3 linked regions of the Glaciimonas sp. CA11.2 genome follow. The protein of the gene in region 2 interacts with the protein of the main gene of each other region in a pairwise test. Links are inferred from orthologs where the notes say so. Each region holds a gene or a part of one and is shown on either strand. Other genes may lie near its edges. The genes, in order: glnL, RGU75_RS21085 and RGU75_RS21815.

Region 1 (10,069 bases), 2.1 Mb from region 2 along the record:
ATAGATAGCGATTTAAAATATTGTTTTAATTCGTCATATTTTTTAAGCGATATTTTGATCAAAAAAAAAGGACCGGAAAAGTCATCTTTTCCGGTCCTTTTATACTATTGGACATCGTTTTAATAGTCATTCTGGCACGATAGAATACCAAGTAATTACCTAGCAACTACTTAGCAGGTAGTCACGACAGTCTGGTTTGACTTAAACTAACGTCTTCATTGAATTGCGAAGAGAGTCTATGAAGCACCTCATTCCGGGAATTCTGATCGTTGCTGCCATGAGCGCAATCGGTGGGGCTGCCATGGCCCAAAGTAATATCTATCTTTGTGTCGATGCGCAAGGCACCAGGGAATATAAAAATACAGGTGATACCAAAGGCTGCAAAAAGGTGGATTTACCACCGTTGTCAGTAGCGTCATCACCGCGTCCAGCAGTTGGATCAAACGCGGCGAATAAGTCGTCGCCAGTGACGCCGCCAGACTTTCCTAAAGTCGACGGTGGGACTCAAAAAACGCGTGACAATGACCGCCGTCAGATTCTGCAGGACGAATTAAAGACAGAACAGCAGAAGCTCGCAGATATTGAAAAAGTGTACAACAACGGTGTGCCGGAACGTCAGGGCAATGAGCGCAACTATGCGAAATACCAGGAACGGGTAGCATCGATGAAAGATGATTTGGCGCGCACTCAAAAAAATATTGAAGCGCTTAACCGCGAGCTTTCGAATTTAAAATAAAGATAGTGCGCTATTGCATGTAGCACTTGGTATTAACTTTGCTTGGAATAAGGCCGCGTATGCGGCTTTATTTTTTTGCTATAGATACTGCGCGGCAGCCTGCACTAAGTTCCACTCATTTAAGAGGACGTTGAGGTGTAAAGTGCATTCTCATAGTTTGTTTATATTAAAGAGATTTTTGAATGACAACTAAAACTGCAGTACCGACAGCAACTGAAGGGCTTGAACTACTGGCCTCGGCGGTTCTATTGCTGGACAGAGAAGGACGTATTGTCTATGCCAATCCTACCGCAGAAAGTTTACTCGAAAGTTCGGTTAAGGCACTCAAGCAACAAAAGCTGAGTGATCTATTTTTAAATGGTGGTCAGCTGGCTGCTGTCTTTGAGAAGGCGGTCGCGCATCAGTTTGACGATCTGCGGCAGGATTTGATTTTGGACCGCATTGGTCGCGAACCGCTTTGGGTCGATACCATCGCGAAGGTACTCGACAATCCCGCCACACCTGTTCTGATCGAGTTACGAGAAAATGTTCAACAACTCAGATTAGAAAGAGAAGAACGGCTGTTCGATCAAAGTCAGGTGAATAAGGAATTAATTCGCAATCTGGCGCATGAAATTAAAAATCCTCTCGGTGGCATTCGGGGTGCTGCGCAGTTGCTCGAACTGGAACTGCCCGAGCGTCACCTGAAAGAGTTACGCGAATACACGCAGGTAATTATTAAGGAAGCCGATCGGCTGCAAACATTGGTGGACCGTCTACTCGCGCCGCATCGACGAGCGCACATCGTCGGCGATGTCGACATCCATGAGGTGTGTGAGAGGGTGCGCAGCCTTATGGTCGCCGAGTTTCCGCATGGCTTAAGGATTAATCGCGATTACGACTTGTCGATCCCACAATTTCGCGGTGATAAAGAGCAGCTCATTCAAGCCATACTCAACATCGCGCATAATGCCGCGCAGGCTTTAGCGCACCGTATTCAGGACGGAGATGCCGATTTGACATTTCAGACCAGAATTGTGCGTCAGGTAACGTTGGCGAAGGTCCGTTATCGCCTGGCATTAGACTTGCATATCATTGATAACGGACCGGGTATTCCTATCGACATTCAGGAGCGTATTTTTTATCCTCTCGTATCGGGGCGTGATGGTGGGAGTGGTTTGGGGCTGACGCTGGCACAGACCTTTGTACAACAGCACTCGGGAGTAATCGAGTGCGAAAGTCGCCCGGGCTGTACTGATTTCAGGGTATTGATTCCTCTGCCTTAATAGACTGCGTGGACCGCGTAGTTGTGCAGCTCAGAGGATCACAAGGCCGAAAAGCTACCGACAGAATGCTAACCGCAAGATTATTGAAGCCTGGACACATATGAAACCAATTTGGATTGTTGACGACGACGAATCGATACGATGGGTGCTGGAAAAAGCGCTGGCCCGTGAAAATCTGGTCACCAAGAGTTTTTCGAATGCACGCGATGCGATGGATGCGTTGCAATCCAGCACACCACAAGTGCTTGTCTCAGACATTCGTATGCCGGGGACATCCGGACTTGAATTATTGCAAACAATTAAAGCGCAACATCCGGGCGTGCCGGTTATCATCATCACCGCGTTTTCGGATCTTGATTCAGCCGTCGCCGCATTTCAGGGCGGTGCGTTTGAATATCTCGCAAAGCCGTTCGATCTGGAAAAAGCAGTCGAACTCATTCGGCGTGCGCTGGACGAAAGCTTACGCGAAGTCAATATAGAGCAAGCCTCCGCCGAAACGCCGGAAATTCTGGGTCAGGCGCCCGCAATGCAGGATGTGTTTCGCGCCATTGGACGTCTTTCACAATCGCATGTAACCGTTTTGATAACGGGCGAATCGGGTACTGGAAAGGAACTGGTGGCGCGCGCTCTACATAAACACAGCCCACGTGCGTTACAACCTTTTATCGCATTGAACACAGCCGCAATTCCAAAAGATTTGCTTGAATCCGAATTGTTCGGGCACGAGCGTGGTGCATTTACCGGTGCGCAGGCGTCACGACGCGGGCGCTTTGAGCAAGCTGAAGGTGGAACCCTGTTTCTGGATGAAATTGGTGATATGCCGTTTGATTTACAAACGCGCTTATTACGCGTTCTCTCTGATGGTCATTTTTATCGGGTTGGCGGTCATCAGTCGCTCAAAGCCAATGTCCGTGTCATAGCCGCCACGCATCAGAATCTGGAAACGCGGGTGCGGGAAGGTCTGTTCCGTGAAGACTTATATCACCGACTAAATGTCATCCGTTTGCGCTTGCCAAGTTTGCGTGAGCGACGTGAAGATATTCCCATTCTGACGCGTCATTTTCTAGGACAAAGTGCTAAGCAACTAGGCGTTGAAAGCAAACGTGTTTCCGAAGGTGCGATGCGTTTTATCAGTGCTTTGGACTTGCCCGGTAACGTCCGACAGCTAGAAAATCTCTGCAACTGGATCACTGTGATGGCGCCCGGCCAGACAGTTGAAATCAAGGATTTGCCGCAGGAATTAATTGCTGAATATGATAAGCCGCTTGGCCAGCTTAGCCACGATGTGACTGGTAACACCTATGTATCGGCTGGTCTGGCGCCATTTGATCTGCACGTCGCGTCGACTACAAATATCTCTCCGGAAGATGTAAATCGATTTGCAAAGTTGTCAGATACGAACTTAACTTCTGCTGCCAACGATGGCCGAAATTGGATCAGTCTTTTAGAAGTGGAGGCCGCTACGATGCTGACCGGCGGTGATACCGACGTGATGGATGTATTGGGACGGCAATTTGAATCTGCGCTGATCAAGATCGCTCTGAAGCATACTCATGGACGCAAGAACGATGCAGCAATCAGATTGGGGATCGGGCGCAATACTATCACGCGGAAAATTCAGGAATTAGGAATAGCTGGCGCAAAGGACGATTAATCTGTGAAATTGGCAGGGCTAAAGCCGACGCTAGTGAGCGTTGGCTGGCTCGCTGATTATTTAATCGACACTGATTAGCCTCGAAGCAGTCAAAAATGGTGGACACCAGTAAAATAGGGCCTTTACTATCCTGGTGAGGCAAATAATGCGTCTTGCGATCCTGTCCGATCTACACCTGACCGTCGCGGAAATGTCCGTACCGCCCAGCAATTGCGATGTCGTGATTTTGGCCGGAGACATCGCTCGCCCGCAACAGGCGATTACCTGGGCGCGTCAATTTGACGTGCCGGTTGTCTATGTTCCTGGTAATCATGAATATTACGGTGGCAGCCTGACCGGTACTTTGGCAACCTTGCGCACACTTGCAGAAGGTACGAACGTTCATATTCTTGAGCGTGACGAAATGTGCTTGCATGGCGTACGCTTTCTAGGATGTACCTTGTGGACTGATTTTCGACTGGCACCGACCGTCGAAGAATGTGACGCATCAATGACCATGGCTCGCGAGCTTGTTCGTGATTTCAGTCGTATAAAACTGGATGTGGACAATGAAACTTTATTTACGCCTGTTATATCGCGGCAGATTTTTGATCAGTCGGTAACTTGGTTGGGGCACAAATTTGCTGAATCTTTCGACGGTACAACAGTCGTTGTCTCGCACCATGCGCCTACAAGAGATAGTATTCATCCAAAATATGAGGGCTCACCTTTCAATGGATGTTTCGTTTCTGACATTGAACAAAAACTTGCATCCTGGCAGCCAGCGTTATGGGTCCACGGACACCTGCATGACAGTTCCGATTACCAAATAAAGCAGACGCGTGTGGTGTGCAATCCGCGTGGTTATGTACGCGATGGCATTGCCGAGAATCCGTTGTTCGATCCGCATCTGGTGATCCAGATATGACCGATCAAGGTCTGCCGATCCTGTACACATTTCGTCGCTGCCCTTATGCGATCCGTGCACGTTTGGCAATCAAGGCCAGCGCAGTGCCGGTTCGGATGGTAGAAGTCAGCCTGCGTAATAAACCACAAGCGATGCTGGATTGCTCTCCAAAAGGGACTGTGCCGGTATTGCACTTTCAGGATGGAACAGTCATCGACCAAAGCATCGATATTATGCGATGGGCGCTGGCGATTAACGATCCGCAGGATTGGTTGATTGGGTGCGATGACTTGTCGCCTGATGTCGCTGCGTTGATCGCGCAAAATGATGGCAGCTTTAAGCACAGCCTTGATCGTTATAAATATGCAGAGCGATTTCCAACATTCTCCGCAGCAGATTATCGCCTTCAGTGTGAACTATTTCTATCGATCTTAAATGCGCGCCTGTCGTTGCATGGCTACTTATTGCGAGACCAGCCGAGCCTCGCCGACATGGCACTTTTTCCATTCATTCGGCAATTCGCGCACGTGGATAAGGAATGGTTTTATGGCGTCAATAATGCGCATATACACGTTATCCGATGGTTAGATTCGTTGATCGAATCGCCCCTGTTTGGTGCCGTCATGGAAAAGAAATGCGCGCCAACATAGCGACTTTTGTCGTTGTTGCCAACGCACGTCGAGTACATTTTTTTGGTGAGGTTCTACATTGACCGACAACATGCAAAAAATAAGATTCTTTCGGTCGCACATACCGACATTTGCTTGCGTTCCCGGTTGCCACGATTGCTGTGGACCGGTAAAGGCCTCATCTGACGAGATGGCGAGAATGCCCGTTAAAAGTGACACAGAACATGATGTTGCATTAGCCAACTTAAGCTGCCCACATCTCGGTGAGAAGGGCTGTCAGGTTTATGAAGACCGGCCGATCATTTGTCGTCTGTTTGGCACTACGCCGCGACTTGCATGTCCAAACGGGATGCGCCCGGACCAGATGATCGATACACGAATCGAGGCAAAAATTGATCAGTTTTTTCGAGGAGTGCGCCATGTGTTGGTGTGAAGTGGCAAACAGTTATGCTATGTGCTGCATGCGCCAGTCTGAGAGCGCGAGTTTGTAGAAATTTCTGCACGCGTTTGTTCTCCTCATAAAATACGATTTCCCTCAAAATCAGGTGCGACGCCCTATCGGTCATTAGTCCAAACACTCAAAATATTATCGCGTTTATGTGGAGCTTTCAGGGAAGCGCTATTTTGATTATGTCGACGCGTTTAGCTGCAAATCTTCTCATTAATTCTAAGCTGCCGTTGTTAAGTGTTGATGTTTGGATAGATACTACTATCGTTTTACCGGCCCACGCATTGGAGGGATGACCTGTTTCGTTGTTGTGGCGCAATCAGTTTTCTCATAAAAATTATTTTTTTGAGCAATACACGTTATCCCTATAAAGATAGATTGGATTATTTTCCATTGTAGGTCACGTGTAGGGAAGCACTGTCGGCGCTGACAGTTTCCTCCGACGAGAAAATCAGACGAAACACTATAGAAATCATCTGCTTCAACTCATACCATGGTTAGGCATTTCACCGGGTAATCTTTTCAGTTTAGTTGCCGGGAAAAAATGCGTATTTGCAGCATTGTCACTCTTTCGAACTTTGAAAAGGAACTATGATGAGCTCATCAAATAATACTGGTAATAATCAAAATGATCCAAGTAGAACAAGCCGCGACGGCACTCAAGGGCAGCATGTGAGAGCTGGCGACCAAAACCAAAAGAATACCCCTCAACAAGATACTGGCCGTAGTGGCACTCAGGATCAAAATACAAAGTCTAACGATCAAAATAAAAATGCTGGCGGCGGAGATAAAAACGGCCAACGTCAAAGTGATCAAAGAGACCAATCAGGCCCCGGACGTTCAAAATAGTTGAATCCATCCCGGCGGCGTTGGATGGGATTGGTTATACGAAAACTTGAGCCTTGCTGAATTGCATTAATTTTTATTGAAATCAATCATCTGTTCGGCAGAAATGAAGAAGTGAAGAAACAAAGAAACGAGGTAAAGCCAACTGACTAGTTGGCTTTACTTTTTTCTACTAATGTTTTGTACTAAACAGGGAGAGGGATGTTGGCCCATAAGTCGGCGCATCAATTAGAGAAAAGTGATGCGGTGCCAGCACAGGGAAGTGGCGACAAACTTTTTAACGTTATTTTTGATGAGGCAGGATGCGTGGTTAAGGGTGATTTTTACGAATATTGGACTGCTTATTTCATTTTCCGCCACAGGGTGGTTCGGCTAATGCCAAGGTGTTTCGCCGCGGCCTCCCGGTTTCCTGCAAAGCGCTTGAGAACCTCTTCGATCGATTCTGTCGGTATGTCGGCGATGCGCGTGGCGCTATCCTGATATTCAATCTTGATTGCACCCAATTCCGGTGCAAGTCTTAATATAAATGCGGGGGTTAGCGCCTGCAACGGTTCGGCTGCCAGATACAATGCCAGACGTTCCATCAGATTTCGGAGTTCGCGCACGTTGCCTGGCCATGAATAGCGTGCGAGCAACGGCATGCAGGCCACGACTTCGGCGTGTAGGTTGGCGTGTGGTCGCACTCCTAAGGATGCCAGCGCGTGTTTTAAACGCCACTCCGCAAGTGTGACCAGATCGTCCGGGTGTTCACGTAAAGGCGGCAAATTCATCCGCAATACCGTCAGGCGATAAAATAGGTCACCACGGAAGCGACCGTCTCGGACACGTTCGTCCAAATCGCAATGTGTGGCGCTGATAATGCGTACATCGACGGGAATTGGTCTGGTACCGCCGACACGCACGACTTCGCGTTCCTCCAGAACGCGCAGCAATCGGGTCTGTAACGGAAGCGGCATTTCGCCTATTTCATCAAGAAATAAGGTCCCTCGATTGGCGGCTTCGAACAAACCAGCCCGACCACCGCGACGGGAACCGGTGAAGGCACCTTCTTCATGCCCGAATAATTCCGACTCCAGTAACGACTCAGCCAATGCCCCGCAATTAACGGCGACGAAAGGCCGGCCTGTTTTGGCGGCGGTTCCTTGTTCGTGAGGATGCTCCCGATGAATAGCTTGCGCGGCTAGCTCTTTGCCGGTGCCGGTTTCTCCCTGAATCAACACGGTTGCTGGCGAGCGCGCAAATAAGACGATCGTTTGGCGTATTGTCTCCATCGCTTCCGAGTTGCCACGTAAATCGTTGATGCTATGTTTGGTACGTAAGGTGTCGCTGACGGAATGGCCGCGGCCGCGCGAAGATTCCAGCTGCGTTAAGCGTGCCACTTCCAAGGCATCTTCAAAAGCCTGCCGAATAGAATTGGAGGAGTAAACAAAAATGCCCGCCAGACCCGCTTCTTCCGCCAGATCGGTGATCAGTCCGGCACCGACGATCGCTTTAATGCCGATTGATTTCAGTTCGTTAATTTGGGCGCGTGCGTCCTCTTCTGTTGCATAAGCGCGCTGTTTGATATTCAAGCCGAACACGGTTTGAAATTCTCGTAAAGCCGGTAATGTTTCCTGATAAGTAATCACTCCCAGGTAAGGAGAAATTTTGCGCGCCTTTGCTAGCGCTTGCATAAAATCGAAGCCGCTGGCCTTGGCGATAATCACCGGCACGGACAAACGGCTTTTTAGGTAGGCGGCGTTTGAACCGGCTGCAATGACGGCATCACAACGTTCAGTGATCAGCCTTTCGCGAATATGTTGCACCGCATCTTCAAAGCCAAGATTGATCGGAACAATATGCGCCTGATGATCGTATTCCAGCGTGATGTCGCGGAAAAGGTCGAATAGGCGCGAAACCGATACTGTCCAAATGACAGGCTTATCGGCATTGTCGGTATTTCCCGCCTGACGATGCGGGGTAGCGTTGCTGGAAAAAGGACGAGACTGGGACATGATGGTTTTGCTTCAATGGATGTTCAATAGATGTTTCAATCAATCGTTCCATCACTGTTTCATATTCTCACATGTTACGCAACATGAAACGAGGAATAACCCGCGATAATAAAAATTATTCCTCCATCGGCATAATGTGGGTCCAGAAGACTTAGAATTTGTACTAATTGGTCTGCGAAAATAAACGCCTGAATGGAGAAGGGCTTGCAGAGTGCCAATTTATCTCATGTCCCGTTCTCTATTTTCAGGAAAATGCTATGAATGTATCAAAGATTGCAGTGAGTGTAATAAGCCGTCGGTTTGTGAAAATCTCGATTGTTGCTGCAGTGGTTGCTATGACGGGTTTGTTGGCCGCGTGCGGATCGTCGGTGCCGCTGACCGAAACCCGATCACCTGCCGCAGAGTTGCCGATACTCAGCAAGCTGGTTGCGCCGCCAGCATTGGTGACGGGACGATTTAATTGCGAATTAGGCAATCGCGTTGAAATTGAGTCGGATGGAAATACTGGTGCAAATTTAACCTGGAAGGGTAGTAAGTACCCGATGGTGCCGGTGGTAACAACGACTGGCGCAGTGCGTTTTGAAAATCTGGCCAGTGGGTTGGTGTGGATACAGATACCGGCCAAATCAATGTTGTTAAATACAAAGCAGGGCGCGCAGTTGGCGAATGAATGCAGAGTGCAGTAACACATTGATTTTTTTGCCAGATTGAAATTCAAACCGTGAGGGCGGTTTCGGAGCACAACTTTGCTTCCAGCAGGGAAGAAATTAAAGCAATCCAGCCAGCCGTGACCCCGCCATCAACAAGGAAAAAAATGCCTACTCATATTTCCAACGTCCGCCCAAAATACGACAAAGTCCTGGTCGATATCGTCGACTACGTCACCAATTACAAGATTGTCTCAAAAGTAGCCTTCGACACGGCACGCAACTGCCTGATCGACACGCTAGGTTGTGGTTTGGAAGCGTTGGAATATCCGGCTTGCAAAAAATTGATGGGTCCGATAGTGCCTGGTACCGTTGTGCCAAACGGTGCGAGAGTTCCCGGAACGCAATTTCAGCTTGATCCGGTGCAAGCCGCTTTCAATATCGGCATGATGATCCGCTGGCTCGATTTTAATGATACCTGGTTGGCCGCAGAATGGGGCCATCCATCGGATAACCTGGGCGGCATTCTGGCCACGGCTGATTGGTTGTCTCGTAACGCCGTCGCCGCTGGCAAAAAGCCGTTGAGGATGAAAGACGTGTTGACCGCCATGATTAAGGCGCACGAAATTCAAGGCTGTATTGCGCTCGAAAATTCTTTCAACAAAGTCGGTCTGGATCACGTTGTGCTGGTCAAGGTTGCTTCCACTGCGGTGGTCTCTGAAATGTTGGGACTGACGCGCGAAGAGGCGCTCAATGCCGTGTCGTTGGCGTGGGTCGACGGTCAGTCGCTACGGACATATCGTCATTCGCCCAATACCGGTTCACGCAAATCATGGGCCGCTGGCGATGCAACTTCGCGCGCGGTACGTCTGGCGTTGATGGCAAAGACCGGCGAGATGGGTTATCCGTCGGTCTTGACCGCCAAGACCTGGGGATTTTACGACGTCCTGTTTAAAGGTCAGGC
Region 2 (9,803 bases):
GCCTTCGGTCGCGCCAGAAATACTCGCATCCATGGTGCGGGTACCATAGCTGCCGACACCGGCAGATGCAGTCAAACGCGGCGCGCCCGAACCTTTCTTGGTAAAAATTTGAATCACGCCACCCATTGCGTCAGCGCCATAAAAACTACTCAAAGGGCCATACACGATTTCGATGTGATCAATTTGTGACAATGGAATGCTGGACCATGTAGCGCCGCCGGTCGTGGAAGACCCGACACGGACGCCATCGATTAATACTATATTTTGATTATTAGCTGCACCGCGCATGAATACCGATGCCGAAGTACCAGGACCGCCGTTAGCAGTGATTTCAATTCCACGTTGCTTTTGCAGCAGTTCAACCAGCGAGGTTTGTCCCGATAGCGCAATGTCTTCGGCAGAAATCGTCACGTTGTCGCTGATCACATCACTGGCTTTTTGTGGCGTGCGTGTTGCTGTGACTAGAACGGGCTCTAGTGACTTATCCGAGGCTTCCTGAGCAAAACTGGATGCGGAAAAAGTAGAAATAATAAGCGTAGAAAGGCACAAAGGCCCAATCATTCGCGCAGCGCGGCGCGGATGGGTCGGTGAAACAGTTAGGGTCATGATAATTTAAGCAAGAAAACAACCACCAGCTCGCCTCCCCGCGCGCTGGATTCAAAAGAAATACCTCCGCAAGACATTGCACTGAACAATCAATCCAGCAAAGTTGCCGGATCGCATTTCGCGACAGATCGTCCGTACCGCCTTAAAAGTAGTTCCACCTGCTACTGGCCGGTATCCGGGCTACCAAGTCCAACTGCCTTACCTTCCCGCGCGAAACACAGTGGTGTTAGAGGCAGCTTGTCACAATGTGTAATCAATATTTTGCAGCAACTACGCTGCAATTATCGGCCATAGTGAATAGGCCGACATTAACCGGTCATTCAACCAGTCATTCATTAAGCAAATTGAGACGCTTGTTTTCCGTTGCGGGGGCAGCACACGTATCGCGTGTTTCCCGTTTAACTGCGAACACAGCCGTGTTCGCGAGCACCAAAAGCACCGGCATTCTAATATTCATCTGCCTTTACAGCAACAATAAATCTTCGAATCCGCGTGCAAAATCCCAGCGAAATCAGCAGATTAGCGAAATCACTTCGCCGTAACCGATCTTATGGGCTGCGTTGGCAGCCTTTCGCGCAATATCCGCAATCGCCCTTGACGCTCCGATTGGCATGGAAGCCTCCTGGGATAAGGCATGGCAGGCTAAAAGGAGGCGAATAGTCCCTGCATGGCAAATGACGGCAACATCATCGCCATTGTTGTTATTTTCGCCACTGCTCGATGATGGTGAATGAAGTCGCGGCAACGCACGATAAAACGCATCCACGCGTGCCGCCATCTGCATCACGCTTTCTCCACCACCCGGTCGATAGTCAATCACCGCGCCCGCCCATGCATCGATCTCATCACGCGGGATATCCTGCCAGGATTGCATTTCCCATTTTCCAAAGTCCAGTTCCACCAGACGGTGATCAAGAGTCGGTGCCGGCCAACCCGGTTGTCGCGACAAACTATCCGCCAACCCCGCGCATCGAAGGAGCGGACTAGAAAACATCAGGACCGGCTTTGGCAGTACCTTTATCAATTGATGCAACAAACGCGTATTTTCTTCTTCGGATACAAGGAGGTCAGAACGCCCGTAGCACAAGTCGGATACAGCTCCTGGCGTGCTCGGCTTCGGATGACGCACAAGATGGAGTTGCATCATTATCTTAAGTACATCATTTTAAAAGCGGCATGGCAGCCAATAAACCAAGGTAAAAGGTCACTTCTGCCACCTGCTGCACGGCACCCAGACAGTCGCCGGTATAACCGCCAATGCGCTTAACGAAAAAGCGGGCGAGCCACAAGGTAGCAATAGCGCTACACACCAGACCAGCGGCTATCCCCGCCCAAGGCGCCCAACCCAAAACACCGATTGCCAATAAAGGTAACGCAGCGAAAGCCATCGCCACGCCACATTCAGGTCCGGACATCTGCTCTGCCAATGGTTTTGCCTTGCCCTCGGCTTTGACATACGTCAGCCGCCAAATCAAACTACTCGCCATCAAACGGGAAATAGGATGGGCCGTTAGTAACGCTGCCACGACCGCCCAGAACGGCAGGCTCACGAGTAACGTGAATTTCAAACCGAGCATCGACACCATGCCGATGACACCATATGCACCAACCCGTGAATCCTTCATAATCTCAAGAATACGGGCGGCAGTATAACCACCGCCAAAACCATCACAGCTATCAGCAAAGCCATCTTCGTGGAACGCACCGGTCAGATAAATGCCGCCAATGGTCGATAGCAACACCGCCACCGCGGGCGGCCACACATGGGCCGCCGCCGCATAAATCGCTGCCGTCACAGCACCCACAACAATCCCCACCGCCGAAAAATAACGCGAAGCTTGCTGTAACCATGCAGGATCGAACCCAACCCAGCCGGGAATGGGCAGTCGCGTAAAGAATTGCAGCGCAACGAAGAATAACCGCACTTGATGGGTGATTGCTTTGGTCAGACTACGCGAGCGTAACGCACTGGGTCGCATGCTGGACATGGCTATTCAGTATTCACTGTGCATGCGGAGGCGTAGAAATAGAATCAACCGCTGCCGAGTCAAAGGTCGCCATTTCCGTCATAAAAAGTACCGCCGCCTGCACCAGAGGTAATGCCAGCGCTGCGCCCGTACCCTCGCCCAAACGCAAACCTAATTGCAGTAATGGTTGCGCTTTAAGGAACGTCAACATCTGTTGGTGGCCTCGCTCGTCCGAGCAATGCGCAAAAATGCAGTAATCCAGGATTTCGGGACGCAACTGTGCGGCGACCAGTAATGCGCTGGTAACAATGAATCCATCGATCAGCAAAACCATGCGGCGTTCGGCAGCAGCCAGCATCGCACCGACCATCATGGCGATTTCAAAACCACCAAATGTCGCCAATACATCAAGCGGCGCAACGATGCCACCGTGAAAACTGACCGCACGCTGAATCACATTTTGCTTATGCAAAATTCGGGCAGCATCAAAGGCGGTTCCCGCCCCCACGCAATCGACCAGCGGCAAGCCGGTGATCTTGTGCATGATGGCCGCCGCTGCGGTGGTATTGCCGATTCCCATCTCTCCAAAACCAACGATATTGCCGGTTAGCCCCCCAATCAGGTCCATGCCGTGTTCCATGGCTGTGGTGCATTGCTCAGCGGTCATCGCCGACTCGTTAGCAAAATTTCGCGTTCCGAAACCGACTTTTTTACCGATTAACTGAGGAGGCCAACCGAAATCATGATTAACACCAGCATCAACTATCTGCAAAGCGCAATTATTTTGACGTGCAAAAACATTAATCGCCGCATTTTGGTTGAGAAAATTTTCAACCATTTGCCACGTCACACTTTGTGGATAAGCAGAGATATTCTCGGCGACGACACCATGGTCAGCGGCGAATATAAGGATAGCTGGCTGGATGAATGTCGGACGCGTGGTTTTTTGGATCAATCCGATTTGAAGGCCGATTGCTTCTAACGCACCCAAACTGCCTAACGGCTTGGTTTTATTATTGATGACAGTGGTGATGGTATTACTGAGATCGCTATCCTGAATGGATACAATGTGAGGAATCTGCATGGCGATATTGTCCGATGTGTTTCTGTAATGGTTTCTAGAATCTGCGCGGCGTCCACGATACAACGTTTGCGCCAAAACACTTCAGAAAACGGCAGCAAAGGTGTTGCTGCCCACATACTGCCGACATGCGCGCACAGCGGTAATGCGTTCTGCGTCAAAGGTAAGACAGCGCGGCCCGTCTGTATTCCACCTAAACTCCGCATCAGGAATTGGCAGATACACGATGTTACGACGAGCCGATACAACCATGCGTGCTGTAAAGCCAGGTTTTTAAGTCCGGTCTTAAAGCCCTGTCTTAAAGCGTCTTATACCGCTTCCGAACCAGTTTCGCCGGTACGAATGCGGATAACTTGCTCGACTTCGCGGACAAAAATCTTACCGTCACCAATCTTGCCAGTACGCGCAGCTTTGATGATGGCATCAACAGCTTGCTCAGCAAGCGCATCGTCAATCACCAATTCAACTTTTACTTTTGGCAAAAAATCGACGACATATTCCGCGCCGCGATACAACTCGGTATGGCCTTTTTGGCGACCAAAACCTTTGACTTCAGTGACGGTTAAGCCATTGACGCCGACTTCGGCCAACGCTTCGCGTACTTCGTCCAGTTTGAACGGTTTGATAATGGCAGTAATTTGCTTCATGACAACTCCTTTATGCAATTAACAAAAATCTTTTGATACAGGAAGAAAGAAAAGGAGACCAAGAGCGCTCGACACAATTATGTCATGCTCCAAGCTTCACTCTTTAAACTTTGAAGTAATCGGGTAACGCCAGTCACGACCAAACGCACGGTGCGTCACACGACAACCAACCGGTGCCTGTCGACGCTTGTATTCGTTGATCTTGATCAGACGCGTAATACGTTGAATATCTTCAATCGGATAACCGGCGGCTTCGATCTCGGCAATGCTCTGATTCTCTTCCATGTACATTTGCATAATGGCGTCTAACACATCATACGGCGGCAGCGAATCCTGATCAGTCTGATCAGGCCGCAGTTCGGCCGACGGTGGACGCGTCAAAATGCGGGTGGGAATCACTTCACCCAGCGTATTTCGATATGCGCACAAGCGATACACCAGCGTCTTGGCAATATCTTTAATAACAGCAAAACCGCCCGCCATATCACCATACAGCGTGCAATACCCCACTGCCATTTCGCTCTTATTTCCAGTGGTCAATACAATTGAGCCAAATTTGTTCGACAACGCCATTAGCAGGGTGCCACGAATACGCGCCTGGATGTTTTCTTCGGTAGTGTCTTCAGCTATGCCCTCAAACTCGCTAGCCAACGTGGATTTGAAAGCGCTGAAACAATCATTAATGGATATTTCATCATAGCGCACACCCAGTCGCTGCACCATATCGCGCGAGTCAACCCACGACATTTCTGCTGTATAAGGAGACGGCATCATGATACAGCGTACTTTTTCAGCCCCCAGCGCATCGACCGCGATCGCCAACACCAATGCCGAATCCACACCGCCAGACAAACCCAGCAAGACACTGGGGAAACCATTCTTACCAATATAGTCGCGCACGCCCAACACCAAGGCCTGGTAGACCTGCGCCTCTACCGACTGCGTAGGCGTAATCGAGGATGGGCCAACCAGCGGTGTCGCGCCATCAAATTCGATGATCTGCAAGTCTTCCTGCGCGTGCTTCAGCTGCGCCGCGACTTCACCGTACTGGTCCATCACAAACGAGTTACCGTCAAAGATCAATTCATCCTGCCCGCCCACCAGATTGGCATACACCAGCGACAAACCTTTTGCCGTGACGTTCGCCCGCATGATGTCGTAGCGCAGATGTTGCTTGTTCATATGGTACGGCGAGCCATTCGGCACCAATAAAACCTGCGCGCCAGCGGCACGCGCGCGCGCGGGCGCATGCGAAAACCAGGTATCTTCGCAAATATTCAGACCGAAACGAACGCCTTTTACTTCAAAAACAAATGGCACATCAGAGGCTGAGAAATAACGCTTCTCGTCAAAAACAGCATCGTTCGGCAACGCGTATTTGCAATAAGTACCTGACAACGCACCATTAACGATCACGGATGCAGCATTAAAACGTGCGCCATTTTGCAAAATGGGATGGCCGACCACAACATGTACGTCACGTAAATCTGCCAGGTCCGCGATCAATGCGGTCATTGCTTCCTCAGTCTTATCGTAGAAAGCCTGACGTAATAATAAATCTTCTGGCGGATAGCCCACCAACGACAACTCCGGCGTTAATACGATGTCCGCGCCCTGCTGAGCGGCACGACGTGCAAATTCAGCGATTTTGGCGCGATTACCGGCAAGATCACCGACGGTGCTATTGATTTGAGCGATGGCGACTTTGACTGTCATGGCGATGAATATGAAATGTAATTGATGATGAAAACAGCGAAATTAGGCGAAATAACAAATTCAAGCCCCGATTATCGCATGGGTGTCACATGCGTATCGTTTATGTATAACCTATCTTCCGCTTGCTTATCTCTTCGCATGCGCTATTTGTTGCTTGCGCCCGGCTAATCACATATTTATTGGATTGCTATTGCGCTTTATTCTCACTGTTTAGCCTGATCGTCTCTCTTTTATAAAACGTTTAGGAGCTTATAAACCCCATTCAACCCTCACTTAAACACAGAAAAAGTTGTCTTCCCGTGGCCCTAAAGGCTTTCAAAGCCCAGATGAAAAGTCACTACGATACGGTTTTCTTGACTATTTATTCTCATGACCACCATGCCATTGTTCGCGAAACTGGACCGAACACTCGGCATAAAAAGGCCTGTAATAGCAGAAACTTCCATGACGCCAACCTTTATTAGTCATGCCAGAAGATTATCTCCGAGAGTGCTAAACTCAATCCTTTCCTCGTAATCTCTGGCTTCCCAGATCGTATTGACTAAGTGAATAAGCAAACACCACCACCGCCAACATTGAAATTTACACCCCGCATTGTTTCCTCTCTGGATGAAATTGGGCAACCCGCGTGGGATGCTTTGCTTGCGCTTCAAGCAGAGAACAATCCATTTTTATCCTTTGCGTTTTTGCACGCATTGCACGAAACCGGTTGCGCCTCCGAAAAATCTGGCTGGCAACCGCAATATTTAACGTTGTGGGATAACGCTGAGGAAAACACTAACGATACGGCAACCGTGCCGCAATTGATGGCAGCGCTTCCCCTGTACGTAAAATACCACTCGTATGGCGAGTACGTGTTCGACTGGGCCTGGGCGGATGCGTATCAGCGTAGCGGTTTGGAGTATTACCCAAAGTTGCTGTCGGCAATTCCATTCACGCCCGTTACCGGCAGTCGCCTGCTGGCGCGCGATGCGGCATCCGCTGCGGCGTTGATCGACCTGCTGAAAACCTTACGCGTAGATACGCAGACTTCTTCTACCCATATTTTGTACCCGCCGCCAGAACAGGCCAAAGCGCTGCATGCGGCAGGATTTTTATTGCGCAGCGGCGTCCAGTTTCATTGGCTCAATCCGGGTTATCGTGACTTTGATGCATTTCTCGATACATTAGAACGTAAAAAACGCAAAAACATTCGTGCCGAACGGCGTAAGGTCGCCGAGGCTGGCGTCACCTTCCGACACGTACGCGGTGTCGATGCAACAGAGTCAGACTGGGTATTTTTTAATCGCTGCTATCGCCATACTTATTCTGCCCATCATTCCACACCTTATTTAAACCTGGCATTCTTTCAACGCATCGGTGCGACGATGCCACAAAATATCTTATTAATCGTGGCCGAGCGCGCGGGACGACCAATTGCGTCATCACTGTTGATTCACACAGAGACAACCTTGTATGGTCGCTATTGGGGCGCAATTGAAGAAGTCCCTTGTCTACATTTTGAAACCGCTTATTACCAACCCTTAGAGTTTTGCATTGCGCAAAAAATCGGTTGCTTTGAGGGCGGCGCACAAGGCGAACATAAAATGGCGCGTGGATTTCTGCCACAGAAAACCTGGTCAGCACATTGGCTCGCCCGCCAAGATTTTTCCAACGCCGTCGCCAATTTTTTAGAGAGGGAAACCGATGACATTGAGGCTTATATGGATGAACTCAATGATCGCAATCCCTTCAAAGGCGACGGTTGATTTCCTAATACCCGCTTTGCGTCTTGGCGCGCGACCACAGTCGACCAACTTGACGCATAAGCACCACCGCACCACCAACCGTTACCCCTTCCTTATCGATCAGAAAGATTTGCTACCACGCAGCGCCCATCCGTAAGATGGCCCTGTCACGCAGAACCTCACCTATGCAACCGACCGACATTCTTCTCGCACTTCTTACCGTCACCATTTGGGGTTTTAATTTTGTCGTCATCCGAATAGGTCTGCATGACTTACCACCTTTATTTTTCTCGGCCCTGCGTTTCATTTTTGCGGCGATACCATTGATATTTTTCATCAAGCGCCCAGCCATACCCTGGCGTCTTTTGATCGCTTACGGTCTATTCCAATTTGCGCTGCAATTTGCGTTGCTGTTTTCGGGCATGCATCTGGGATTTACGGCGGGACTCGCGTCGTTGGTGATACAGCTTCAGGCCTTCTTCACCATCGGATTAGCAGTCTTGATTTTAAAGGAGCGTCCACGCGCCGCACAATTAATTGGCGCGTTTATCGCATTAGCTGGCATGGCCCTGGTTGCCATCCATGTTGATGGCACTGCCACTTTCATCGGCTTCTTGCTCGTGGTCTGCGCTGGCGTGAGTTGGGCCTCAGCCAACATCGTCACCAAAACCATCGGCAAAGTCAATCCATTGGCGCTCGTAGTATGGGGATCGTTAATCGCCGTGCCACCTTTATTATTGGCATCATTTTTGACCGAAGGCCCCGCTTCATGGACCAATGCAATCAGCCACTTCACCTGGATATCCGCTGGCGCGGTACTGTTTAATTCGTATCCAAATACGATCATCGGCTTTGGTATCTGGTCCGTCCTGATGCGCAAATACCCGACGGCCACTATCGCGCCATTTGCATTATTAGTGCCGGTAGTGGGAATGCTGAGCGCAACGCTGGTGTTAGACGAACCGTTGCAATGGTGGAAAATTGTGGCGGGATTACTCGTATTATGCGGACTGGCTTTGAATCAATTCGGCGCAAAACTCATGCTGATACTCAAACCAAACAAATAATGCTTAAGTGACGCCTATCAACAACAAACGATGCATCAAGCGGACTTGAACGGGCAAAAGTTGTACCGTTTTAGTGTTAATTACTTGCAGCCACTCAACATAATCGCAGGCGTTATTTCTTGCGTGGCATAAAAAAAGCGCACCGAAGTGCGCTTATCTTAAAAGGAAGCAAAAATTATTTTGCTTCCAATGTTTTATTGTAAGCTGCCACACCCGCCAAAATTTCTTCGCGCGCATCTTCTGGACCGCCCCAACCATCAATCTTGACCCATTTACCTTTTTCCAGATCTTTGTAATGCTCAAAGAAATGTTGAATCTGGTTCAGGCGCAATTCATTCATATCTTCAGGCTTTTGCCAATGCGTGTAGATACTCAACACTTTATCGACTGGCACGGCCAATAGCTTGGCATCCTGACCCGCTTCATCCGACATTTTCAGCACGCCGATAGGACGGCAGCGCACAACCACCCCAGGAAACAACGGGAAAGGTGTGATCACCAACACGTCAACTGGATCACCGTCATCCGACAAGGTTTGCGGAATATAGCCGTAGTTACACGGATAATGCATCGCCGTACCCATGAACCGATCAACAAAAATCGCGCCCGACTCTTTGTCGACTTCGTATTTGATTGGATCAGCATTCATTGGAATTTCAATGATCACATTGAAATCATTCGGCAAATCACGCCCTGAGGATACGTCGTTCAAGCTCATGTTGTCTCTCGTCTTGTAAGGATGGGTAAAATAATGAATGCGAAATTATAACGGTTCCAGACGCCATCATGCACTGCAACATTTAAAGAAGACGGCGAATCATTATCAAAATAATAATAATGTTACAATTTTGACCGCTTTCTAAGACCTTTTTACTATCCACAAATACAATGTGTTATGCGCACAACAATAGATTTAAAAAGAGTGCCTCACCACATGAAGTAATTGACGCTAAATGTGGTGAGCAATGCGGCATACATTACGCCACAAAATC
Region 3 (10,189 bases), 170 kb from region 2 along the record:
CCTGGCGCTCTACTGTGACGTGTTGATGTGGAAGTACTTTGCTGCCAAGCTCAGAGATAATGATGCCATCTACACGCACCCAGCCACGGGCGATCCATTCATCGGCTTCGCGGCGTGAGCACAGGCCGAGTTCGGACATGCGTTTGGAAAGGCGTAACGGTTCAGTCATAAAGATGCAAATCAGGTAAAGGTAAAAAATGGTGAAAGCAAAATAAAATAAGGCTTAAATCTGCAAAGCATCGAGTAAATCGGTTTCGAGTTGTAGTTGCAGGCGATTATGATTGAGCGCATTGCCATCGACTAAAAATACATCCTCGACGCGTTCGCCCAACGTCATAATTTTGGCCGTATGTAAATTAATTTTGTATTTGGCGAGTACGTTCGCGATCAAATAAAGCAAACCAGCGCGGTCATTGGCAGTGATAGCCAATAAATAATATTGTCCCCGTTCGTCTGGCCGTAAGTCAACTGTTGGCGTAACCGGAAAGGTACGTGACAGCCGTGACAACCGACCACGAGTCGGCGCAGGTAGTGGACCACGCGCCTCAAGTTGCTCGGTCAGTTCGTGCTCAATCAGATTAATAATATCGCGATAATGTTTGGCGAACAACGGCGCACTCAATAAAAATGTATCAAGGGCATATCCATGTTTGGTTGTATGAATCTTCGCATCCAGAATGCTGAAATTCTTGCTATCAAAATAACTGCAAATACGTGCAAACAAATCGGTTTCATCGGGCGTGTACACAGCCACTTGCAAGCCTTCGCCGATTGGCGCGAGCCGGGCCTTAACGATCGGTTTCGGGCTATTGACGAGTGTGTAGAAAGAACGCGTCTGCCAGGCTATATCGGCGGCATCGTGGCGTAGAAAGTACGCTACGTCCAGTTGCGCCCACAATGGCTCATGCGCATCATTGGGCAAGCCATATAAGCGCAATGTCCTCAATGCATCTTCTTGGGTATTCTTTAGTTCACGATCAGTGGAGGGGCTTTCACCCCCTAATACTCTTAGGGTGATGCGATATAAGTCCTCTAGTAACTTGCCTTTCCAGGCGTTCCAAACCTTGGGACTGGTTCCACGGATGTCGGCGACGGTCAGTAAATAGAGCGCTGTTAGATGACGTTCATCCTTGACCGTATTAACAAATTGCAAAATAACGTCAGGATCTGACATATCCTGCTTTTGCGCCACCTGAGACATCGTCAGATGCTGTTGCACCAAAAAGACCACGAGCTCGGTGTCTTCTGCCGTCAATCCGTGCTGCTGACAAAATTGGCTGGCATCGGCCATGCCGAGTTGGGAATGATCGCCGCCGCGACCTTTTGCGATATCGTGAAAAAGCGCCGCTACATAAAGTATCCAGGGGCGCGCAAAGTTGGCAATTAACTGGCTGCAAAAGGGATATTCGTGTGCATGGTCGCTCATCGTAAAGCGGCGCACGTTGCGAACCACCATTAAAATATGCTGGTCGACTGTATAGACGTGAAACAGGTCATGTTGCATTTGACCTACGATGCGACGAAAATTGGGGAGGTAGCGCCCCAAAACACCGGTCTCAGTCATCCCGCGTAGAGCATGGGTTATTCCTTGCGGTGCTTGAATAATTTGCAAAAATAATGAGCGATTGTAGGGATTTCGACGGAACGCAGCATCAATCTTTGCGCGCGCATGCCATAGAGCCCTGCGCGTACGCACGGTCATGTCTTTAAGCCTGGTATCCTGCGCGATAAGCAAGAATAGTTCGAGCATCGTGGACGGCATGGTCTCAAATTGATTATCCGCGACTATGTCAATTAGCCCGTTTATTTGATTAAAACGTTCGTTAATTGGCCGAGGAACTATGGGCTGTGGGAACAGATACCCTTCAATATTTTGCAAAAGCACCAAATTTAACTGTGTGACCGCTTTAGCGGCCCAATAATAGCGCTGCATCAGATATTCGCTGGCGCGTCGGGTCTCGGTTGTCTTGAAACCCAAGGTTTCAGCGATTGGTGTCTGGACGTCAAACACCAGTCGATCTTCGCGGCGATTAGTATGAATATGCAGACGAATGCGGATGTCTTTGAACGCGCGTTCTTTTTGTCTTAGCTGCCGTGCTTCAGTGGCTGTAATCAAAGATCGCTTGGCAAGCTGAGTCCATGAGTCACCTAGGCCCGCGGCCTTGGCGACCCACAATATCACCTGCAAATCACGCAGGCCGCCCGGACTTTCTTTGCAGTTGGGCTCAAGGCTGAACGCGGTATCTTCAAACTTCACATGGCGTTGCCGCATTTCCAGTTTTTTTGCTTGAAAAAAGGCACGTGGGTCCATCGCTGCGTCGTACCGTTTTTGTAACTCAGAGAAAAGGTGCTTGTTGCCAGTGACCAGTCGGGCCTCGAGCAAACTGGTTTTGACGGTGATATCGGCAGCAGCTTCGGTCATGCATTCGTCTATCGTACGGATGCTATGGCCAATTTCCAGGCCAATGTCCCAAAATAATTGAACAAGTTGTTCCAGATTGTTCTTTAGCTCAGCATCGGGTACCGCTTCTAATAAAATCAATAGATCGACATCAGAATGCGGAAATAACTCCCCCCGACCATACCCGCCTACTGCAACCAATGAGGCGGAGGCGGGTAACTGGAGTATTTTCCACGCTAACGTCAGAGCGGTATCGACACTTTGTCGTAATTGCTTCAGTAGCGGTTCGGGTTTGCCGTTGACTAAAAAAGCATTGATGACCGTTTGCCGTTCAGTTTTGAGTTGATTTTTTAGGGTTTTGGCAAGTGTCGACATAGCTTTGCTAAAGGGAGCGGAAAAAGGCGGTTGGGACAGCTGGAACGATTGCTATATTGACGAATGATACGATTACTTCCCGCGCCAAATGACAAGCGCACATTAACGAAAAACTCGGGAGGCAGTTGTCAATCCAGGATTGAAACCGGCCTGCCGAGTAACGCAATGATTAATATGGCAATAAATTTTGTAGCGCCAGCTTACACGATGAAAGCCGGCGGCGGTGGCGTTCCAGCCGATTTTGTCAGAATTTCATAACCTGTTTCCGTCACCAGAACTGTGTGCTCCCATTGAGCCGACAAACTACGGTCTTTTGTACGGATGGTCCAGCCGTCGCCCATTTCGCGAACGTCGCGGCGCCCGGCATTGATCATTGGCTCGACGGTAAAAATCATTCCTGCTTCTAATTTTTCGAGAGTGCCAGGACGTCCATAGTGCAGCACTTGAGGCTCTTCGTGAAATACCTTGCCGATTCCGTGCCCGCAAAATTCGCGAACAACACTGTATCCGGCTTTTTCTGCATGTTGTTGAATGACGTAGCCAATATCGCCCAAATGCGCGCCGGGTTTAATTTTGGCAATCCCAAGCCACATGCATTCATATGTCACATCACCGAGACGTTTTGCCATGATTGACGGTTCGCCAGCATAAAACATGCGGCTTGTATCGCCGTGATAGCCGTCCTTAATAACCGTAATGTCAAGATTCACGACATCACCGTTTTTAAGAACCTTATCGCCAGGGATACCATGACAAATCACATCATTTACTGATGTGCAGATTGCTTTTGGATAGGGCGTGTAACCTGGGGGGCAATAGTTCAATGGCGCTGGGATGGTTCCCTGAACATTTGTCATGTATTCATGGCAAAGACGATCCAGTTCACCGGTAGTGACGCCGACTTTAACGTAAGGAGTAATGTAATCAAGAACTTCCGAGGCGAGTTTGCCAGCAATCCGCATACCGGCGATATCTTCGGATGTTTTAATTGAAATAGAGGACATAGGTGAATAAATGTGGGAAAAGAATGACAAAATAATGTCGAAAGAATCATAAAAAATAGAGGGAATGGTAGTCCCAGCTAAATTGAGATTCGGCAGCTTGCCTAATTTAGCCCTAATTATAGTCGAGCTGGCTTAGCTTCGCTGTAAACAGGCATTGGGTACTTGAAGCATTACCCTGTTTTGAGGTAGAATCTTGGGCTGGCTGGAATTGCTATTCAGGCAGCGTTGCATTATTTTGTTTAGCACTAAAGATAGTAACGTCGTAACTCGTTGTTTTAAATCGCGAATCCGCTCGAAAAGGGTGCCCTTCTTGTATATGTATATATACAAATCTGGTGACTGAGCAGATTCCAGACCCAACCCTGGAGAAAATTATGTCCGTAACAATGCTCGAAATGCTGGAAGCCGGTGTTCACTTTGGTCACCAAACTCGTTTTTGGAACCCAAAGATGGCACCTTACATCTTCGGTCATCGTAACAAAATTCACATTGTCAACCTCGAAAAAACCCTTGGTATGTACCAAGAAGCGATGAAGTATATTCGCCAATTGTCATCCAATCGCGGCAACATCCTGTTTGTTGGTACAAAGCGTCAGGCACGTGAAATCATCGCTGCTGAAGCTGCACGTTCAGGTTCACCTTTCGTTGATCAACGTTGGTTGGGCGGTATGCTGACTAATTTCAAAACCATCAAGACTTCGATCAAGCGCCTGAAAGAAATGGAAGCTTCGATCGCTGACGGTTCAGTAGAAAATCTGAGCAAAAAAGAAGGTTTGATGTTCCAGCGTGAAATGATCAAATTGCAAAAAGCTATTGGCGGTATCAAGGATATGGGCGGCATTCCTGACGCAATCTTTGTTATCGACGTCGGTTACCACAAAGGCGCTATCACTGAAGCCGCAAAACTGGGAATCCCGGTGATCGGCGTTGTTGATACCAACCACTCACCAGAAGGCGTAACTTACATTATTCCTGGTAACGACGATTCGTCTAAAGCAATTGCTTTGTACGCTCGTGGTGTTGCTGATGCAATCATTGAAGGCCGTGCTAACGCTGTTAATGATGTAGTTGAGTTGATCAAGGCTAATGCTGGTGACGAGTTCGTTGAAGTTAACGATCAGGCGTAAATCCTGAGATTGAGGTAACACACTTCAACCAAAAAAAGGGGGCAGCGATGGCCCCTTTTTTTGTATATCCCGAATATTTTTGACTGGTGTGCGGATGATGGTTCGGTCTAGTTCTTGACGGTTTTAGCCTCACAAGAGACTTAAGCGACCAGATGGCGAAAGCGCCTTACCCGCCCCAATTCTAGGAGAATAATATGGCAGTAATTACTGCAGCACTGGTTGGTGAACTGCGCGCAAAAACTGATGCGCCAATGATGGAATGCAAAAAAGCGTTGACGGAAGCCGAAGGCGACATGGTCAAAGCAGAAGAAATTTTGCGTGTTAAATTAGGTGGAAAAGCCTCGAAGGCAGCCTCCCGGATTACAGCCGAAGGCGTTGTTGCTGCTTATATCACTGGCGGCGTTGGCGCTTTGGTAGAAGTTAACTGCGAAACAGACTTCGTAACCAAAAATGACGAATTCATCGCATTGGTTAACGCTTGCGCCAAGTTGGCAGCGGAAAATAATCCAGCTGACATCGCTGCTTTATCCGCCTTGCCATTGAATGGAGGTACTGTCGAATCTTGTCGTACAGAATTGATTGGTCGTATCGGTGAGAATATGTCGATTCGTCGTTTTCAGCGTTTTGAAACCACTGCCAAACTCGCTTCTTATATTCACGGCACCAGTATTGGTGTAATGGTTGAGTACGACGCTGCGAATGAGCAAGTCGGAAAAGATGTTGCTATGCATATTGCTGCAATGAAGCCAGTATCGTTGTCTTCGGATCAAGTGCCAGCGGAACTGATCGAAAAAGAACGCTCGGTAGCGACTTTGAAGGCTGCAGAATCTGGCAAACCTGCTGAAATCGCTGCAAAGATGATTGAAGGCTCGGTACAGAAGTTCTTGAAAGAAGTTTCTTTATTGAATCAGTCGTTCGTAAAAAACGACAAACAAACCGTCGAACAAATGCTTAAAGAGGCAAATGCCAGCGTTAAGTCGTTCGCGATGTTTGTGGTCGGTGAAGGCATAGAGAAAAAAGTAGATGACTTTGCTGCAGAGGTTGCGGCAACGGTTGCCGCAGCCGGACAAGCTTAAATAATAGGAAAAAGCGGGCCGGAAGGCCCGTTTTTTCTGTTGTCGGGAATTTTTTGATCCATACGTGGACTAAATGGCGCGACAAGCATTTTGTGACTGCAAATCGCCTGCAGTTTAATGGGGCGGATTTACTTTACAGGCGCAAAGTTGTAATTTGTACAGCTAAGTTGTAATGCATGATCGTAGTAAATATCGAGGTGGCTAATTTAAAAAATAGTAGCCTCGAATAGCTAGTGTAATAATAAAAATACGTAATAATTAATTGTTAATCGGATAGAACGAAGGACTCAGACCATGACCAAACCAGCATATAAGCGTGTTCTCCTTAAGCTCTCCGGTGAAGCCCTGATGGGCAATGATGCCTATGGCATCAATCGAGCGACTATCGATCGTATGGTTGCCGATGTTGCCGAAATTGCAGCGCTAGGTGTGCAACTGGCGATTGTTATAGGCGGCGGAAATATTTTCCGCGGTGTGGCACCCGGTGCAGAAGGAATGGATCGCGCCACGGCAGATTATATGGGCATGTTGGCAACAGTGATGAACTCACTAGCGCTGGCAGATGCTATGCGTCAAGCCGGATTGACTGCACGCGTCATGTCGGCGATCAGTATCGAGCAAGTGGTAGAACCATATGTACGACCAAAAGCGTTGCAATATCTGGAAGAAGATAAAGTAGTGATTTTTGCAGCAGGTACTGGTAACCCATTTTTTACTACGGATACGGCGGCGGCGTTGCGCGGTTCCGAAATTGGCGCCGAAATAGTGCTTAAAGCGACCAAAGTTGATGGCGTCTACAGCGCAGATCCTCAAAAAGACCCTGCCGCGACACGCTACACCACTATTACTTTTGATGAAGTTATTACTAAGCATCTGCAAGTAATGGACGCAACGGCGTTTGCGTTGTGCCGCGATCAAAAGCTACCCATTAAAGTATTTTCTATCAATAAACCGGGCGCGTTACTGCGCGTGATTATGGGTGAAGATGAGGGTACGCTGGTTCACGTTTAAAATATCAACCTGTTCACGCGTGTGAGGGTGGACCTGCATGGTATCTCCGCAGGGTCTTCATTCTAGAATGATATCTTGGAATGTTTAGTGGACGGTATAGCTGAATATTAGGCAGTTTTTTAAATTAAGTTATTCAAAGATTAAAGCCTAAGGCTTACGAATAGGAGAGCAGCATGAGCGTTGCTGACGTTAAAAAAAGTACCGATCTGAGAATGCAGAAGTCCCTTGAGACTTTGCGCGCAGATTTGGCCAAAGTACGTACCGGCCGTGCCCATACCGGCATATTGGACCATGTTCAAGTTGAGTATTACGGTAGCCCCACGGCTTTGAGCCAGGTCGCAAGTGTGACCTTAATTGATGCCCGTACCATCGGTGTACAGCCATTCGAAAAGAAGATGATTGCTGTCATCGAAAAAGCGATTCGGGAAGCTGATTTAGGCCTGAATCCATCGACGCAAGGAGAGATCATTCGTGTTCCGACTCCGGCATTGACGGAAGAACGTCGTAAAGAAATGGTCAAACTCGTCAAAAGCGAAGCAGAAGATGCGAAAATTGCTATACGTAATATTCGTCGAGACGCCAATGAAGGGCTAAAAAAACTCGTTAAAGATAAAGAGTGCTCCGATGATGACGAGCGACGCGCCCAAGATGAAATTCAGAAGCTGACAGACAAAGCGGTATCCGATGTAGACAAGCAGGTCGTAGATAAAGAAAAAGAAATTTTGACGGTGTAAAGTATTGCTGGATGTCCGATTCAGGATATTTTGTAAGCAGCCATCAATGGATTGACGAGCGGCACATGAACAGACGTTTACTAGAAGAAATTTTTCTGTAAGTGAAATTTTTTGTGCTGCTCCCGCATTCCGATCAAGTCTGCGTAGTAAGATTCTAAATCGGTACCGAGAATTTTACGGACGATTCGAAGCAGCAGGCTCTAAACAATCATTCTTATTTCATTTTTCATGACTTATTCAAGTTCGACGCTTTCAGTGCCGTCAAGTGCGGTAGTGCCTCGGCATATAGCTATCATTATGGATGGCAACGGCCGTTGGGCTACGCGCCGATTTTTGCCACGCTTTGCGGGGCACGGTAAAGGCGTCGAGGCGGTTCGTAATATTGTAGAGACATGTGCCAAGCTTGGTGTCGAGTTTGTCACTTTGTTTGCATTTAGTTCTGAGAACTGGCGACGTCCTGAAGAAGAGGTGTCATTATTAATGCGCCTTTTTGTTACCGCGCTCGAACGTGAAGTTGGAAAAATGCATAACAATGGAATTCGTCTGAAGGTGGTTGGTGATCTGAGTCGTTTTGACGCTAAGTTGCGGGATATGATTGCCAATGCTGAGCGTAAAACTGCGAACAATACCAATTTAACTGTCACCATTTGTGCAAATTATGGTGGTCGTTGGGACGTTATGCAGGCTGTAAAAAAGATGTTGGCCCAAGGTATCCCTGACAACGGGTTGTCGTTTACTGAAGATCAACTCGCTGAGCATCTGGCTATGGCTTATGCGCCGGAACCAGACCTATTTATTCGCACTGGCGGTGAGCAGCGGATTTCCAATTTTTTGCTATGGCAATTAGCGTATAGCGAACTCTATTTTACGGATACTTATTGGCCTGATTTTGACGCCGCTGAACTAGATAAGGCGATTGCCTCTTATCAGCAGCGTGAGCGTCGCTTTGGGCGTACCAGTGAGCAATTGGTAAAACATAAAAAGGCGTCTTGATGCTTAAAACGCGTGTAATTACAGCGTTGTTACTATTGGCAGTGTTATTGCCGATTCTTTATCTCAATTTTTTTCCTGCGTTTGCTATTGTCGCCGTACTTTTTTTTGCCGCTGCCATTTGGGAGTGCGCGCGGCTTTTTGGCGTCACTGGCCAGCGTGCGTTAGCTTGTGCCGCTGCTACAATGATCTTACTCATTTTGGTATTGGTAAAAGGCAATGGTGCCAATCTGGGTTCGCTATTTGCTCTTTGCGTAGCGCTTTGGTGTCTGCGTTTTACGCCTTCTTTGGGTTTAGGATTGCCGGCGCTCAACAGTGTTGGTAATCGCATCGTTGGATTCACCTACGCGATCTCGATTTTTGGTTGTTTTCTTGCTATCCTCGGACTTTTCCTGCATTCTCCAATTTACTTGCTTTCAGTGATGGCCATCGTGTGGGTTGCAGATATTGGCGCCTATTTTTGTGGCAAAGCGTTTGGAAGACGTAAGTTAGCACCGTCCATTTCGCCGGGTAAATCGTGGGAGGGGGCGATTGGAGGCTGGGTATTTGTGTTGGTGATCGCCAGCCTCATTTGCGTTTCTCCTGCAGCGATACCGTTAGCAGATACTTTTCCTGTGCAGCTATTCCTGGTGTGGGGTTGGCCTGGCTTATTTGGTGTCATGACAATATTGGTAATGGCGAGTGTAATAGGGGACTTATTTGAGTCATTATTAAAACGCCGTGCCGGCTTTAAGGATAGCAGTCAACTGTTACCGGGGCATGGCGGCGTTTTAGATCGAATTGATGCGTTGATTCCTGTGCTCCCGTTGGTAGCATTATTGGGTTACTGGTTTTAAGGTCACTCATGCAAAATATTACAATTCTCGGTTCAACCGGCTCAATAGGTGTATCCACGCTCGATGTGCTTGCGCGCCATCCTGAGCGGTATGCCGTTTACGCGTTGACCGCGCATAGCAGGATTGAGCAGCTGGCAGAGCAGTGCGAACAATTCAGGCCGCAGGTTGCTGTTGTGGGTACTGCGCAAGCGGCCTCTCAATTGTCACGGCTACTGCTTTCAAAAGGCTTAAAAACACAGGTTTCTTACGGTGAGCAAGCCTTGTGCGAAGTGGCGAGTTCACCGTCTTGCAACACGGTCATGGCTGCGATTGTTGGTGCCGCAGGATTGGCACCATCGCTGGCAGCAGCATATGCCGGAAAAAAAATCCTGTTGGCGAACAAAGAAGCGCTCGTCATGTCGGGCCAGTTGTTTATTGATGCCGTGCGCATCAGTGGCGCAACGCTTTTGCCGATTGACAGCGAGCATAATGCGATTTTTCAATGCCTGCCACACGGATATCAGCGTGATCCGAGCGCTGCGGGAATTGTCAAGATTCTGTTGACGGCATCTGGTGGTCCATTTCTCGGAAGAGCGGTCGAGACGCTCGAATTAGTCACGCCAGCAGAAGCAGTTGCCCATCCTAACTGGGTAATG

What was found.
Region 1: the proteins of RGU75_RS21085 (region 2) and glnL interact in binary tests that used the Escherichia coli proteins (3 or more experiments, as listed by UniProt). The link is inferred for Glaciimonas sp. CA11.2 from one-to-one orthologs.
Region 3: the proteins of RGU75_RS21085 (region 2) and RGU75_RS21815 interact in binary tests that used the Escherichia coli proteins (3 or more experiments, as listed by UniProt). The link is inferred for Glaciimonas sp. CA11.2 from one-to-one orthologs.

The regions. Positions count from the first base shown.
Region 1 is NZ_JAVIWL010000001.1:2,791,741-2,801,809, forward strand. What follows is about bases 1-2,959. They hold glnL (nitrogen regulation protein NR(II)), read left to right. Parts: upstream 1-918; coding sequence 919-2,001; downstream 2,002-2,959. Other genes in these bases: RGU75_RS12110 (DUF4124 domain-containing protein), read left to right, coding at 239-736; ntrC (nitrogen regulation protein NR(I)), read left to right, coding at 2,102-2,959. In the rest of the region: more of ntrC, read left to right, coding at 2,960-3,655; RGU75_RS12125 (metallophosphoesterase family protein), read left to right, coding at 3,801-4,562; RGU75_RS12130 (glutathione S-transferase), read left to right, coding at 4,559-5,191; RGU75_RS12135 (YkgJ family cysteine cluster protein), read left to right, coding at 5,250-5,603; RGU75_RS12140 (hypothetical protein), read left to right, coding at 6,210-6,467; propionate catabolism operon regulatory protein PrpR, read right to left, coding at 6,806-8,458; RGU75_RS12150 (hypothetical protein), read left to right, coding at 8,716-9,144; RGU75_RS12155 (bifunctional 2-methylcitrate dehydratase/aconitate hydratase), read left to right, coding at 9,273-10,069.
Region 2 is NZ_JAVIWL010000001.1:4,874,484-4,884,286, forward strand. The notes cover bases 2,633-5,325. They hold RGU75_RS21085 (P-II family nitrogen regulator), read right to left. Parts: upstream 4,302-5,325; coding sequence 3,963-4,301; downstream 2,633-3,962. Other genes in these bases: cobT (nicotinate-nucleotide--dimethylbenzimidazole phosphoribosyltransferase), read right to left, coding at 2,633-3,657; RGU75_RS21090 (NAD+ synthase), read right to left, coding at 4,398-5,325. Also shown: RGU75_RS21065 (TonB-dependent receptor domain-containing protein), read right to left, coding at 1-606; RGU75_RS21070 (histidine phosphatase family protein), read right to left, coding at 1,118-1,753; RGU75_RS21075 (adenosylcobinamide-GDP ribazoletransferase), read right to left, coding at 1,767-2,585; more of cobT, read right to left, coding at 2,608-2,632; more of RGU75_RS21090, read right to left, coding at 5,326-6,017; RGU75_RS21095 (GNAT family N-acetyltransferase), read left to right, coding at 6,563-7,765; RGU75_RS21100 (EamA family transporter), read left to right, coding at 7,930-8,811; ppa (inorganic diphosphatase), read right to left, coding at 8,987-9,529; RGU75_RS21110 (alpha/beta hydrolase), read right to left, coding at 9,789-9,803. UniProt on the Escherichia coli protein: P-II indirectly controls the transcription of the glutamine synthetase gene (glnA). P-II prevents NR-II-catalyzed conversion of NR-I to NR-I-phosphate, the transcriptional activator of GlnA. When P-II is uridylylated to P-II-UMP, these events are reversed.
Region 3 is NZ_JAVIWL010000001.1:5,037,032-5,047,220, reverse strand. What follows is about bases 1-3,079. They hold RGU75_RS21815 ([protein-PII] uridylyltransferase), read right to left. Parts: upstream 2,777-3,079; coding sequence 224-2,776; downstream 1-223. Other genes in these bases: map (type I methionyl aminopeptidase), read right to left, coding at 2,977-3,079; RGU75_RS21820 (pseudouridine synthase), read right to left, coding at 1-169. Also shown: more of map, read right to left, coding at 3,080-3,780; rpsB (30S ribosomal protein S2), read left to right, coding at 4,155-4,907; tsf (translation elongation factor Ts), read left to right, coding at 5,102-5,983; pyrH (UMP kinase), read left to right, coding at 6,278-6,994; frr (ribosome recycling factor), read left to right, coding at 7,168-7,728; uppS (polyprenyl diphosphate synthase), read left to right, coding at 7,957-8,721; RGU75_RS21780 (phosphatidate cytidylyltransferase), read left to right, coding at 8,721-9,554; ispC (1-deoxy-D-xylulose-5-phosphate reductoisomerase), read left to right, coding at 9,563-10,189.